Regions from separate parts of the Cytobacillus sp. Bac17 genome, predicted to be linked through region 1. Evidence: predicted binding sites of a transcription regulator. Region 1 holds the regulator's gene; the other holds the start of a gene.

Region 1 (7,898 bases):
GGAGTTACGTCATTTCCTTTCGGGTCAACGATTGTAACACCTTTAAGCGTGTTCAGCATGCCAGAGCGAAAAGTCTCCAAATACTCTTTGCGGAGAGAAGTCTGTTCTTTTGCTTCTGCTTCTGTTAAACCTGATTCCTTTGCCTTCTTTGCCAGTTCATTAATTCGGGCAAGTTTTTGTTTTGGCAGCATATATTAAAGCTCCTTTATATCAAAAGTTTACCTTTGGATATTCTGATAGAAGTTTTTATTATACAATAGCTTCAGATATGGAACAATACTGAAACTCAACTGCCATCATACTAAAAAAGAACACTTTTGACAAGAAAAGTGCTCTATTCAACAAGTGATTCCATATACTCTTTATACCTTCTGTGGACTGTTGCTTTTGAGATATTATAGCCAAAGCCTCTGAGTGTTGCAGCAATCTCTGCAAATGTTAACTCGTTTTTCCTTAGCCGGACAATTTCCTCTATCGGCACCTCTATTCTTTCTCTGCCGCCATTTGTTCCCTGATTGCTTAAGTTCTTCTCGGGGCGGTATCCCTTATCAACAGCCCGCTGCATGCCGCGTCTAATTTTGATGTTATGAAGCTTTCTCTGATATTCTTCTACCATCCCAACAATGTTCAGCACCATCGAATCTGATTCCGAAAGCTCGAGCTGGCCGTTATTCGAAATGCTGTACAGCTGAACTTCTTCCTTTAGGATGCAATGGAGTATCGCTATCTTTGCATTACCCCGCCCCAGCCTGGTTTCATCCTGAATGAGGACAACCTTGATATCCTTTTCTTTAATTAAGTCTAAAAGCTCCAATATACCGTCTCTTTCAAGGTCATATCCACTGGCCTGTTCGCGTATCACCTTGACTACTTCAAAATCATGCTTTTTCGCCAGATTCACCAGCTCTTCTTCCTGTCTTGAAAGGGACGTTTCCTGAGTATCCTTTGTTGTACTAACCCTGCAGTAAATAATTGCTTTCATAACTTCTCCTTATTCATAAAAGTCTGAACTGGCAAGCTCTTTATAAGGCTCGTCATCCAGTGCTTTTACTGGAATAACAATTTCATCGCCCGGAAAAATCCTGCCTGCCGCTATCTCATTATTTTGTTCGACCCAATTAATAAATTGATCTGTAGACAGCGAATGTTCAGCCGAAAAACTCTCAGCAATTTCCCATAAAGAGTCACCTTCTGCAACAGTGACTTTCACAAACTTTTCCGTATCAGGTGTCTCTATCTGAATGAGCATAATAAACGATGCTGTCAGGCTTAAAACGAAGAGAATAATAGCATAAGAATATGATTTCCACAATTTTTTCAGCATGATATACCACCTCTAAAAGAATGTATGTTCGCATTTGATGTTTTTATTATAGACCGAACATTTGTTTTGTGTCAATAAAAATTCGAACTTATGTTTGTATCATATGGTAATTGATGCTATAATTGAGACAACAAAAACATACGAGGTGCGTAAAGATGGTGAAATTATCAAAAAGGCAGCAAGATATATTAGAGTTTATTAAAGAGGAAGTTAAATTGAGAGGCTATCCGCCTTCTGTAAGGGAGATCGGGGAAGCAGTCGGCCTGGCTTCAAGCTCAACAGTTCACGGCCATCTCGCCCGTCTTGAAAGCAAAGGGCTGATCCGCAGAGATCCTACTAAACCGCGCGCCATTGAAATTTTAGATCTGGACGAGTCTTCTCACATCCCTAAGGTCAGTGCAGTCAATGTTCCGATCGTCGGTAAAGTAACTGCAGGGCAGCCGATAACAGCCATTGAAAATGTTGAAGAATACTTCCCTCTTCCAGAAAGAATGGCACCAGCTGATGAGCATGTATTCATGCTTGAAATCATGGGGGAAAGTATGATTGAAGCCGGAATCCTTGATGGCGACTATGTCATCGTCAAACAGCAGAGCACTGCTAATAATGGAGATATCGTGGTTGCCATGACAGAGGAAGATGAAGCAACTGTCAAAAGATTCTTTAAAGAAAAAGACTATATCCGGCTTCAGCCGGAAAACTCTACAATGGAACCTATCATCCTTCGAAATGTTTCCATCCTTGGCAAAGTTATAGGTGTATACCGCCATATGCATTAATAGAATGATAAAAAGCAGGCAGCCACTGCCTGCTTTTTATTTTTTCCAATTTTAAGAAGGTTATCAGTTCCTATTACCTGATGCTATTAGTGAAATCATACGAAAGTAACTGATACCTTTTCTGTTGGTACTAAGTTGCAGTCATGTATGACTATTTTATTATTCAGAAAATTCGGTATTTTTATGCATATTATTTTATAGCCACTTTCTATATAATGGTAATACACCGAGAATCAACCTAAGGTCGCTTGTCCAAAATCTCGACTTTAGGAGTGTGAAGAAAAAATGTTTTTGAACATTACCTTCGCTTTGTTGATTGGTGGGCTGGTCGGTGTCGTTGGACATATTCGGAAAGAAGGCAAAATGGTCAAACCCAGAAGGACAAAAAAATTCATCTATCTGGGGGTCTTTGAAGAAGTAATCATGGGGGCTTTAGCGGCTGTTTTTTTGGTCGTATCTTCAGATCCTGACTCTGCCTTAAAGGTAGTGCTCCTTGCGGTAATTGCAGGATTTGGAGGAGATGCACTGCTGACATGTCTCGATTTCCTAAAGATCAGACATAAAGAATAGAGAGATGCAGGGAAATACAAATTAGTTAAAACCTCGTTCACTTAGAAACGGGGTTTTTGTATTTTAGCTATGTAAAAACCCCCTGCTCATGCAAACAGAGTGTTTTCGAATTTTTAAAGTAATTGCTCATGTAGTGTTCGTTGCTCCAAGGGATGTACTTGCGTACGAAACATAAATACTAATCCTTGCCGTTAGAAATCCTCTTTAACTATTTTTTCAAAACTGCTCCTTCTGCTGAACCAATGGGCAATTAAGTATAGTGAAACTAAGATAAAAAAGGAATAAGCAAAGGCCCAATGGATTTTTTTATATAAGTGCAGCATTGGTGTTTTATATCTTTCACAAACCCTTGAAAACAGGACTAAACCGGCTAGCAACCATATTTATTCTTATCTTAGCTTTAGGGAATATTGTGACTGGCTTTATACCAGCAGATATAAATCTATTTTGGCATTCAATAGCAGCTCAACTTGACATGATAACTGTTTTGCCCGGTCTTTGGCTATACGCAAAATCTTTAGAAATTGGAAAACGCTGGACTCAATACTGTTTAGTTACATTACTAGTCATAGTCACACTCAATATGTTAATAATTTTCATCCCTATGCACGCCGGTCTATTGCAAAGGTTATTCTATTTAGTGATTTTCATATGGGGCACTGTACTGGCGTTTATTTTAAGTAAATGATTTGTTGCCACGCCTTTATCGCCTGAGCTCTTAATTCTTATTCTTAATTTACGCCCCCTGCCTTGGTTAAATTAGTCGTCTAACACAGAATCCTTACTATTAATATTTCTCGGGGGGAACCTAGATATTTCAACTCGTTACACCAGACCTTTTTTAAACCAAAATATATATATCTTTACAACATAAAGAAGAATCATGTTGGTAATTAATCCAAAGAACCAGTTCCAGTGAATATAGTGATACAATGAACTAAATTTTTCGAGAAGATAGGAGTAAGTTGTTATCCCCATTGAAAATAGTAAGTAGTACAAAAATGTTCTTCTTGTCCCTTTTTCTTTTGGATAAAAAAGTATAAAAAACACCGCAATTGTGGGATAAACAATATAATGCAATGAAAAGCTCATATTTGTCGCTTTATTAAATTCTCTATACGGAAACTCAACTAATCCAAATACCAATTGTATATATTCATGTATCCATGCTATTGATTGAACAAATATAAAGGTTATCCAAGCTAACCTTTTACTTTCGGTTGGGATATATCTTAATAACAAGTACAATGATAAAATCCACGAACATACTAAAATCAGGACTTCTCTGGTCATTTTAAGTCCACCAAAATTAATCTTTTAGAAAACCATCGATAAAATTTATCATTTATATATAGAGCAATCATTACTGTTACTAGTGTCCAATACCATTTCCATTCATGGTACTCAACCAGTTTGGTTTTAGATTCTAATACAGCATCTAAGAAGGTAAAAAATCCAGCAAAGAAAACATAATACAATAGTGAGCCAAACCCTTTTTTGTTCCTTGGAAAATACAAACTAAAAATAATGGCGACTACCGGGAATAGGAAGAACTCAAAGGAAAAACTAGTCCTATTATATAAATTTGCCTTAGGGTACAATTGAATCGGATATTCAATCCAACCCATTTCTACTGCTATTAAACCGGCTGGCCATGTAATGACCTGCAGAAATAAAAAGATAACCCACGCTTCTCTAACCTTGTCTCCCGGTACTAGCAGCTTGAGACACATGATACTTAGTATTAATACCCCCATTATAATCCATCTTTCAAGATTCATTTAAGTCACCTTTCATTAGAACTATTTAATACTATTTGTTTACATAATTAAAAAAATCGATACTCCACTTTTCATCATGCTGCCATTTGTTTAGCTTCATATTTTTGAAGTCTGGGCCATGTTATTTGTTATGGCAATCGACACAAACAGTATCCATGTTATCTTCACCAAACGCTAAGTCTGGATGAAGCTCGAGCTCCTTGATATGGTGAACAAGCAACTGGATCTTCCTACCCTTACCACTCTCACTGTATTCATTTGTTTCAATGCTTAAGCGCCCCTTCCGTTTACATTCCTGGCATTCATAGTTGTCACGCTTCTTGATTACTACTCGTAGCTTCTTCCATTCCACACTGTTATAAAACTACTCATAATGTTGCCTGAAATTTACGATTATTTTTAGGAAGGTATAAATTTGGTTTCTTTTTACATCATTTTAGGAATCCATGTTACTTTAATAATTGATGCCCTTAATTTTGGAAATTTGGTATAATTCAGAAAAAAGGTGTGATAAGAGTGTCACTTGCCTATTTGCTAACTTTTATTCCTCTTTTGATTATTGGTACGATAATTTCAAGATTTGAAAACCTCTCAGCTAATGCAAGGGTTTTTCTTCCCATATTACTTGTAATTCCAATTTATTACTTAATAACTAAGATTCCTGGAACCGATTATAGAATTAAAAAAGGTTACGGAATTACATCAATAGGCTTGATTGTTGTATTTTTTTTCTTACTATGAACTAAGGTTCTTGTGGTAATTTTTTAAATAATTTACCCGAAAACAAAAACCCCTCAACACCTATGGTGTCAAGGGGTTTACTTATTAGTACATGCTCAGGTACTGCTCGCGCTCCCATGGATGCACTTGCGTACGGAACATATCCCACTCAATTTCTTTCGCTTCAATGAAGTGTTCGAAGATATGGTCGCCTAGTGCGGATACGATGACTTCATCCTTCTTAAGCTCATCAAGGGCAGCAGCCAATGTAGCCGGAAGATCCTTGATGCCTTCTTCTTCACGTTCCTGCTTGTTCATTACATAGATGTTGCGGTCTACAGGTGCCGGTGGAGTCAATTTGTTCTTGATTCCGTCAAGACCAGCTTTTAGAAGTACAGCCATAGCAAGATATGGGTTAGCAGCAGGGTCAACGCTGCGAACTTCAACACGTGTGCTTACACCGCGTGAAGCCGGGATACGGATAAGCGGTGAACGGTTTTGAGCAGACCATGCAACATAGCAAGGTGCTTCATAACCAGGAACCAAGCGCTTATAAGAGTTAACGATTGGGTTTGTTACAGCAGTAAATGCTGTCGCATGGTTAATGATACCTGCGATAAAGTGGCGAGCATCTTCACTTAATTGAAGATCGCTTGTTTCGTTGAAGAATGCATTTTTGCCATCCTTAAATAATGAAACATTACAGTGCATACCTGATCCGTTAACACCGAACAGCGGTTTTGGCATGAATGTCGCGTGCAGGCCGTGCTTGCGGGCAATTGTTTTAACAACAAGCTTGAATGTCTGGATCTGGTCACAAGCTGTTAATGCATCCGCATATTTGAAGTCGATTTCGTGCTGTCCAGGTGCAACCTCATGGTGGGAAGCTTCAATTTCAAAGCCCATTTCTTCAAGCTCAAGCACGATATCGCGGCGGCAGTTTTCACCAAGGTCAGTTGGCGCAAGATCGAAGTATCCGCCATTATCGTTCAGTTCAAGAGTTGGCTCTCCAGCCTGGTCAAGCTTGAATAGGAAGAATTCCGGCTCAGGCCCTAAGTTGAAATCAGAGTATCCTAACTCTTCCATCTCTGCCAAAATACGTTTTAAGTTGCTGCGCGGATCGCCAAGGAAGGGAGTTCCATCCGGATTGTAAATATCACAGATCAGACGTGCAACTTTTCCTTTTTCTGCTGTCCAAGGGAATACCACCCATGTATCAAGGTCTGGATATAGATTCATGTCTGATTCTTCAATACGCACGAAACCTTCGATTGAAGATCCGTCAAACATCATTTTGTTATCAAGCGCTTTTTCAAGCTGGCTGATCGGAATTTCTACGTTCTTGATTGTTCCAAGAATATCCGTAAACTGTAAACGGACGAATTTTACATTTTCCTCTTCTGCAATACGCTTAATGTCTTCTTTAGTAAACTTTGCCACTGGTAGTTCCTCCCTTAAAAAATTACATGAGTGATTTATTTTTTGCTCTGTTAATGTTTCTCTCAGAAATCCAAGACAATATCAACGAGCTTAAAAACGGCGTTTTTAATGGAAAAAGCGGTGCATGTTGCCTTGCCTCAATGATGAGCGATTAAACCGGCCTGCCTGCACAATTTCCTTGCGAAGAAGTTTCCGGATTTCTTCATCTGATAGATCGCGTCTCGCTTTTTCTGCCTGCTTATTCAAGTTTTCAGTTATCGCTTGCTGTTCTTTCACGAAAAATAGCTGCTTGATCCCAGCCATGTTCACGCCTTGATCAATCAAATCTTTGATTTCCAAAAGGACATCGATGTCGTTTAAGGAAAAAAGCCTTCTATTTCCGTCAGTTCTAGCTGGAGAAATTAATTGGTGCTCTTCATAGTAGCGAATCTGCCTGGCGGTCAGGTCAGTCAGCTGCATGACAGTACCAATCGGGAAAAGCGGCATGGAACGTCGAATTTCGCTTCCAGTCAACTATTTCTCCCCCTTTTCAATTACTTCTTGAGATTATTATATGTAATGTCAGATAATCTGTCAACTATATGTTAGCTTTTATAACATGATTTTTTCAAAAAAATTTTGCCTTTCATATTTTCATATAATTCTCTGTAAAGCAACAGAAAAGGACAACTAACTATGTAGCTGTCCTTTTTAATATTCACCTAATTTATTTGGACTAAACCTTTTTCCAGCAATTGGTCCAGCGCGATGCATACAGCCATTTTCACATGAGAATAAGTCAGCCCGCCCTGAACATAAGCAACATAAGGCGGCCTGATAGGACCATCAGCGGTCAGTTCAATGCTTGCACCCTGAATAAAAGTCCCAGCTGCCATGATTACATCGTCTTCATATCCAGGCATATAAGCAGGATAGGCAGTTACATGTGAATTAACAGGAGATGCAAATTGAATTGCCTGGCAAAACGCCACCATTTTTTCTTTATCATCAAATTGAACAGATTGGATTAAATCAGTTCTATTACTGTCCCACTTTGGGTTGGAATTCATGCCAAGCCGTTCAAGAAGCGCTGCTGTAAAAACAGCCCCTTTCAGCGCCTGGCCGACAACATGGGGAGCCAGGAAAAAGCCCTGATACATTTCCTGAAGGCTGTAAAGGGACGCACCCGCTTCTGCACCAATTCCCGGTGAAGTCATTCGGTAGGAGCAGGCTTCCACCCATTCCTTCAACCCGACAATATAACCGCCCGTCTTTGCAATCCCGCCGCCAGGGTTCTTGATGAGC
Region 2 (7,898 bases), on a different contig from region 1:
AGATATATTTTATTTTTCATAGTGAATGTTCCTTTCCTGGTTGAGATTATTGAGGGTTGCTGCAGACGCATGTTCTATACCCCTCATCCAGGAGAATTAATCTCTTTTACATAAAAAAGAAACAGTACCAAAACGGTACTGCTTCCTCCTAATTAAGCGTTTGTCACGCCCTCTTTCTCTTCAATTCGCTGTTTCATTCTCAGGCGGTCTCTTTCCAGGATTGGTTTGAGGTATTTGCCTGTGTAGGATTCCGGGACTTCGGCAATTTTTTCCGGTGTACCGGCTGCTAAGATGGTACCTCCCTTATCTCCGCCCTCAGGTCCAAGGTCCACTATATAGTCGGCTGCCTTGATGACATCAAGATTATGCTCAATAACCAGTACCGTGTCTCCATTTTCAACAAGACGCTGAAGGACCACGAGCAGTCTTGAGATATCATCAACATGAAGACCTGTTGTCGGTTCATCAAGAATGTACAGGGAGCGGCCCGTTGAACGGCGGTGCAATTCGGAAGCAAGTTTGACACGCTGCGCTTCACCGCCGGACAATGTTGTCGCAGGCTGTCCCAAAGTGATGTAGCCCAGGCCAACATCATAAATCGTCTGCAGCTTGCGGCGGATTTTAGGAATATTTTCGAAAAACTCCAGTGCATCTTCCACTGTCATATCGAGAATCTCCGAAATATTCTTCCCTTTATACTTCACTTCAAGTGTTTCCCTGTTATAGCGTTTGCCATGACATACTTCACATGGCACATACACATCAGGCAGGAAGTGCATTTCAATCTTGATGATCCCGTCTCCGCGGCATGCTTCACATCGTCCGCCTTTTACATTGAAGCTGAAGCGCCCCTTTTTGTAGCCGCGAACTTTTGCTTCATTGGTTGAAGCAAATACATCACGAATATCATCAAACACTCCGGTGTATGTTGCCGGGTTGGAACGAGGTGTCCGTCCGATTGGAGATTGGTCGATATCAATGACTTTGTCGAGGTGATCCACACCTTTAATTTCTTTATGCTCACCCGGCTTTGATTTGGCTCTATGAAGCTTTTGGGCAAGCCCTTTATGAAGGATTTCATTAATCAATGTACTCTTGCCCGATCCTGATACACCAGTAACGGAAATAAAAGTGCCGAGCGGGAACTTAACGCTTACATTTTTAAGATTGTTTTCCTTAGCCCCTTTAATTTCGATAAAGCGTCCGTCATTCTTTCGGCGCTCAATTGGAAGCGGAATGAATTTCTTGCCTGACAAATATTGCCCTGTCAGGGAGTTTGGATCATCCATTACCTCCTGAGGGGTACCAGCTGAAACGATTTGTCCGCCATGAACCCCTGCTCCCGGACCTACATCAATTAAATAGTCGGCTGCCACCATTGTATCTTCATCGTGTTCTACCACGATCAGGGTGTTGCCGATATCCCGCATATTTTTCAGTGTATCAATCAAGCGGTCATTATCACGCTGATGGAGACCAATGGAAGGCTCATCCAGAATGTAGAGTACGCCTGTCAGGCGCGAACCGATTTGTGTGGCCAGGCGGATACGCTGGGCTTCACCGCCGGACAAAGTTCCCGCTGCCCGGCTTAATGTCAGGTAATCCAGCCCGACATTAATGAGGAAGCCTAGCCTCTCCTTAATCTCACGGAAAATGAGTTTGGCAATCTTCATTTCTTTTTCAGACAGTGTCAGATTCTCAAAGAAGCTGAATGCTTCCTCAATCGAATATTCTGTCACATGGCCGATATGCTTTCCTGATACAAGCACCGCAAGCGTTTCCGGCTTCAGACGGTAGCCTTTACAGGAAGGACATGGATGCTGGGCCATGTATTTTTCCATTTGCTCCCGGATATAATCAGAACTTGTTTCTTTATAGCGGCGCTCCACATTGCGGATGACACCTTCAAAATGGATATAATTCTCCCGCACCTGGCCAAAATCGTTTTCATATCGGAAATAAATGCTGTCCTTGGCGGATCCGTATAAAACTTTTTCAAGCAAGTGTTCAGGAATATCCTTAACCGGAACGTCCATATCAATTCCATAATGATTGCATACTGCCTCCAGCAGCTGAGGATAATATTGAGAGCTGGTCGGTTCCCATGGGGCAATAGCATTTTGCTTTAATGAAAGATCCTTATTGGGTATGACCAGATCAATATCTACCTCCAGCTTTGAGCCCAATCCGTCACATTCCGTACAGGCACCAAACGGACTATTAAAAGAGAACATTCTTGGCTCAAGTTCGCCGATTGAAAACCCGCATTGAGGGCATGCGTGGTTCTCGCTGAACAGCAGTTCTTCTTCCCCGATTACATCCACAAGCACCTTGCCATTGCCCAGATTCAACGCGGTTTCCAATGAATCTGCAAGCCTTGGTGCTACGCCTTCTTTTACGACAATCCGGTCGATTACTACTTCTATAGAGTGCTTTTTATTTTTTTCCAGCTCAATCTCATCACCGAGATCCATCATTTCTCCATCGACACGGACACGGACAAACCCCTGCTTTTTGACATCTTCAAACACTTTTACATGTGTCCCTTTTCGGCCGGATACAAGCGGAGCCATAACCTGGAGTTTTGTTCTTTCAGGGTACTCCATAATCCGGTCAACCATTTGCTCTATGGTCTGTGAGGAGATTTCAATATTGTGAATCGGACAGGTTGGACGCCCCACCCTTGCAAATAATAATCGCAGATAATCATAAATTTCTGTCACCGTTCCCACTGTGGAACGAGGATTTCTGCTTGTCGTCTTTTGGTCAATTGAAATGGCAGGAGACAGACCTTCGATCGCATCCACGTCAGGCTTATCCATCTGGCCGAGGAATTGCCGGGCATAAGCAGATAATGACTCCACATAGCGGCGCTGCCCTTCTGCATAAATCGTATCAAATGCCAGTGAGGACTTTCCTGAACCTGAAAGTCCTGTCAGGACGACAAGCTTATCTCTCGGAATGGTGACATCTATATTTTTCAGATTATGGGCTCTGGCACCCTTTACAATCAGTTTATCCATCGCCATTTTTACGTCATCCTTCCGCTTTCAGCTCTAATATTAGATCACGAAGCTCGGCAGCCCTTTCGAAATTCAGGGATTTGGCCGCTTCCTTCATTTCTTTTTCCATATCGCCGATCAGCTTCTCGCGCTCTTTCTTGTTCAGCTTGCCGAGCTTTGCTGACGGCTGGTATTCTTCCTGCTCTTCTGCCGCATGTGTTGCACGGATTGAATCGCGTATATCCTTCTGTATAGTCATTGGCGTGATGCCATGCTTCTTATTGTACTCTTCCTGAATGGACCGGCGGCGCTTTGTTTCACTGATGGCTTTTTCCATGCTGTCAGTGATCCGGTCTGCGTACATAATGACATGGCCATTCGCATTACGCGCTGCACGTCCAATCGTCTGGATGAGTGAACGTTCCGAACGGAGGAAACCTTCCTTATCAGCATCAAGTATAGTAACGAGAGACACTTCCGGTATATCAAGTCCTTCCCTTAGAAGGTTGATTCCGACTAACACATCGTATTTACCTAGACGAAGCTCTCTGATAATCTCAATCCGCTCAAGCGTTTTTACCTCTGAGTGCAGATACTGCACTTTAATGCCGATTTCTTTTAAGTAGTCTGTCAAGTCCTCAGACATTTTCTTTGTTAATGTAGTGACAAGCACACGTTCATTTTTCTGAATGCGATCCTGGATTTCACCGATTAGGTCATCAATTTGCCCTTCGATTGGACGGACATCAATAGTAGGATCAAGCAAACCGGTTGGGCGGATAATTTGCTCAATCATTTCCGGTGTATGCTCAAGCTCATAAGGGCCAGGTGTTGCAGAAACAAAGACAGCCTGTTTCACATGCTTTTCGAACTCGGTAAACGTAAGCGGCCTGTTATCCATGGCTGAAGGCAAACGGAAACCATGGTCCACAAGCACGGATTTTCTTGCCTGGTCACCATTGAACATACCGCGGATTTGCGGCAGAGTTACGTGCGACTCATCAATCACAATTAGAAAGTCTTCCGGAAAATAATCCAGAAGGGTATACGGTGTTGAACCAGGCGGCCTTAATGTAAGGTGGCGGGAGTAGTTTTCTATGCCGGAACAAAAACCCATCTCCCTCATCATCTCAAGGTCATAGCGGGTCCGCTGCTCGAGGCGCTGGGCTTCAAGCAGCTTATCGTTTTCTCTTAATTCAGCAAGGCGCTCTTCCAGTTCTTTTTCAATGTTCTGGACGGCGATCCGCATTTTTTCTTCACGCGTTACGAAGTGGGATGCCGGGAAGATCGCAACGTGCTCACGTTCACCCATAATTTCTCCGGTGAGGGCATCTACTTCACGGATCCGGTCTATCTCATCCCCGAAAAACTCTACACGGATACAATGCTCATCCCGTGATGCCGGGAAAATCTCTACTACATCCCCGCGTACACGGAAGGTGCCGCGCTGGAAGTCGATATCATTGCGTTCATACTGAATGTCAACGAGCCTGTGAAGAAGCTGGTTCCTCTCAATCTCCATGCCGGTTCTGAGGGATAGCACCATTTCACTGTATTCTTCAGGAGAACCCAAACCATATATACAAGACACACTGGCAATTATAATGACATCTTTGCGCTCAAATAATGAAGAAGTCGCCGAGTGGCGGAGCTTATCAATTTCATCATTGATGCTTGCATCTTTTTCAATAAAGGTATCTGTAGAAGGCACATATGCCTCCGGCTGATAGTAGTCATAATAGCTGACAAAATACTCAACAGCATTGTTTGGAAAAAAGTCCTTAAATTCACTGTATAACTGCCCTGCAAGTGTCTTATTATGCGCAATGACTAGCGTCGGCTTGTTAACCTCTTGTATAACATTTGAAACTGTGAAGGTTTTTCCCGTTCCTGTTGCACCCAAAAGCGTCTGGTGCTTCTTGCCGGAATTAATTCCCTCCACAATTTTTTTGATTGCCCCAGGCTGATCGCCCTGAGGGGAATATTTTGAGACTAATTCAAATTGATCCTTCACCTATAAGCCTCCCGTTCAAATTACTTTTATCTATATATTAATCACAAACCAGCATTGAAAGAATTTAAGATCCGGGATGCATGGCTGATTTGTCAGTTTTTTACTCAAAACTCATATCATCATTCTACCACAAAGAGCCTAAAACAAACCAACAATATGCGAACGGATATTCGTTTTTTTATTTTTGCCGGGTAAATATTGCTTGGGAAATATGCCGAATTCTTGAGGGTGGTGTCGAAGCAAGGTTAATCAAACGTTTGATTAACCTCCTGAAATTAAATCAATCGTTTGATTGATATTGATTAATAGCTGATTTTATGCGAGCAAAAATACAGCTGAAATTTCATTTTACAAAAAACCTGTCGATACGTTTGATCGACAGGTTCCGCAAAAATTATTCCGCACTTGGCTTTGTTTTGGGCTTCAGTTTTTGAGCGTACCAAAACCCGACAGTCAATGAAAGTGCGTCTATAACAATCAAGGCAAATGAATTTGTATACCCTTTATAGACAGAAGCAGCAATCAGTCCCACCGTCAATACAAGCCCAATCACACGATTATAGCTTACTCTCGTAAAGAGCAAAACCAGCAAGCCGGGCAGCAGCAGAGCTGACAAGTATTTTAATGCCAACCAAAACACCTTCTTTTGTTTATTCACAATGATTCAGGGTTTCTAACATTAGAATATCTTTTCATAAGAAGATGTACAAGTTTTTTCAGTGTTATTCCCTATGTTCTATCACATAATAAGAAAAAGTACTTATTATGGAGGAATGCATCATGGCAAGAAGAAAAAGACGCCCGCTTGTGCCGGAATCAAGAGCGGCATTAGACCAGCTTAAAAATCAGGTAATGGCAAACCAGGGATACCATGTTGACAATGAAAATCCCGATGTCGTGAAATATGAAATTGCCGAGGAGGCCGGTGTGCCATTGAAGCCGGGATATAACGGCCGTCTTACATCCAAACAGGCAGGAACAGTGGGCGGGAAGATTGGCGGAAGTATGGTGAAGGAGCTTATTCGGATGGCACAGGAACGGATGAAGGAACAGTAGGTAATCGTGAACTTCGGGAAAAGAATGAGAAAATTGGGGAAACGCGGACTTAATTTACGGAAAATATTCAGCAAATTAAGGAAAGAAACCTCCAAATTGAGGAAAAGACTCACTAGAATAAGAAAAAGCTATCCCGCAAAGAGGATAGCTTTTGTTCTTATTCAGCGGCTTTCCGCTCTAGAAATTCCTGTTTAATGGATTTAAGCAGCTCCTGGTCTGTTACCAGCTGGAAGGCAGTGAGTGCGAGCCCTTTTGCCCCGGTTATCAGTGCTTCGTCTCCTTTTACAGATGCTGCAGCCTCACGAAACGGAACTGTATGGGCAACAAGATCATCTGCACCAATTTTAATATAAGGATGAATGGTTGGCACCACTTGGCTGATGTTGCCTGCATCCGTCGAGCCGATTCCATCTCTGTCCCCTTCAACGACCGTTTCTCCCAAGTCTTCAATCACTTCTTTAAACACTTGGTCATATGTCTTGTTTAACAGCAGGTTATCAACTTCATTTTGAAAAGCAATAACATTGAGCTTTGCTCCGGTTGCCAATGCGGCGCCTTCAGCGACAGCTTTAACCTTCCGTGTTACCTCATTAAGACTGGTTCTGGTTGTAGCACGGATGAAGAATCTGGCTTTTGCATACTCAGGGATAATATTTGGAGCATACCCGCCATGAGTAATAATGCCATGGATTCGTACATCATCCTTTAATTGCTGACGAAGGGCATTAATTCCGTTAAATAGCTGAATAACTGCATCAAGGGCATTGATTCCTTCCTCCGGTGAAGCTGCCGCATGGGCAGGCTTACCGATAAACTCGAAGTCAAGCGGATCAACTGCCAGTGATGAACTGGTCAGGCGGCTATGGTTTGATGGATGAACCATTAGGGCAGCGTCAATGCCTTCAAGTAAGCCATGCTTCACAAAGCTGCCTTTTGCACTTCCATTTGGCCCGCCTTCTTCTGCCGGGGTTCCAAATACTACTGCCTCTCCTCCGGTCTCATCAATAACCTTGCTCAATGCAATGGCTGCTGCCACACTTGTTGTGCCAATGATATTGTGGCCGCATCCATGACCCAGCCCGGGAAGGGCATCATATTCTGCAAGGAATGCAATAGACGGCCCTGGTTTATCGGATTTTTTCCGGGCAAGGAAAGCTGTTTCATGCCCGGCCACTGCCCGCTCAACTTCAAAACCTTCCTTCTCAAGGATGCCTGAAAGCAAGCCAGAGGCAAAAAACTCCTCATTTCCTATTTCCGGGGTCGCATGGATCTGGTGGCTTGCGGAAAGATAAAGTTCTTTATTTCCCTCAACATTTTTCTTGATTGCTTCTTTCAGTTCAGATAGTGCTTTTACAGGTGCCGCCATCATTGTTCCTCCTTTATAAATAATTTTTTACCAGCCAATATCACTTAAAGGAATAAAAGTCGGGATCATGCTTCCGTCATATTCCTTCGTAATGAAATCAGCTACATCATCTTCCTGGTAAAGTTCAGCAATTCTCTTAAGCGTTTTGTTATCCTTGTCTTCTGTTCGGACAGCAATGATATTTACGTATGGAGTAGCAGTTTCACTTTCAATAAAAATTGAATCCTTAGTTGGGTTAAAGCCTGCATCTACGGCAATTCCGTTATTGATTACAGAAGCAGAGACATCCGGAAGTGCACGCGGTGTCTGCGCTGATACCATTTCTACAAATTCAAGGTTCTTCGGATTTTCAACGATTTTATTCAAGTCCAGGTTTCCGTCATAGTCCTCGGATAATTTAATCAGGCCGGCTTCCTCCAGTAAAAGAAGGGCTCTTCCGCCATTTGAAGCATCATTTGGA

What was found. The regulator LexA, encoded in region 1, represses DNA repair genes until DNA is damaged. The targets are predictions, from matches to a motif close to CGAACATATGTTCG.
Region 2: uvrB (excinuclease ABC subunit UvrB) is a predicted target of LexA. The motif match lies at 5,176-5,189, and genes of this name have one in related genera.

What each region holds. Positions count from the first base shown of each region.
Region 1 is NZ_JALJRC010000001.1:388,482-396,379, forward strand. Features, by position in the region: gene NR125_RS01950 (DUF896 domain-containing protein) at 1-191, opposite strand, end outside; gene NR125_RS01955 (YneB family resolvase-like protein) at 335-982, opposite strand; gene yneA (cell division suppressor protein YneA) at 992-1,324, opposite strand; gene lexA (transcriptional repressor LexA) at 1,480-2,103, shown strand; gene NR125_RS01970 (DUF4257 domain-containing protein) at 2,389-2,673, shown strand; gene NR125_RS29870 (hypothetical protein) at 2,999-3,361, shown strand; gene NR125_RS29575 (CBO0543 family protein) at 3,499-3,966, opposite strand; gene NR125_RS01975 (CBO0543 family protein) at 3,963-4,454, opposite strand; gene NR125_RS01980 (HNH endonuclease) at 4,576-4,806, opposite strand; gene glnA (type I glutamate--ammonia ligase) at 5,280-6,614, opposite strand; gene NR125_RS01990 (MerR family transcriptional regulator) at 6,720-7,127, opposite strand; gene NR125_RS01995 (methionine gamma-lyase family protein) at 7,316-7,898, opposite strand, start outside.
Region 2 is NZ_JALJRC010000004.1:190,705-198,602, forward strand. Features, by position in the region: gene NR125_RS08915 (DUF459 domain-containing protein) at 1-20, opposite strand, end outside; gene uvrA (excinuclease ABC subunit UvrA) at 153-3,029, opposite strand; gene uvrB (excinuclease ABC subunit UvrB) at 3,037-5,016, opposite strand; gene NR125_RS08930 (DUF2198 family protein) at 5,411-5,647, opposite strand; gene NR125_RS08935 (alpha/beta-type small acid-soluble spore protein) at 5,797-6,072, shown strand; gene NR125_RS08940 (M20 family metallopeptidase) at 6,230-7,438, opposite strand; gene NR125_RS08945 (MetQ/NlpA family ABC transporter substrate-binding protein) at 7,466-7,898, opposite strand, start outside.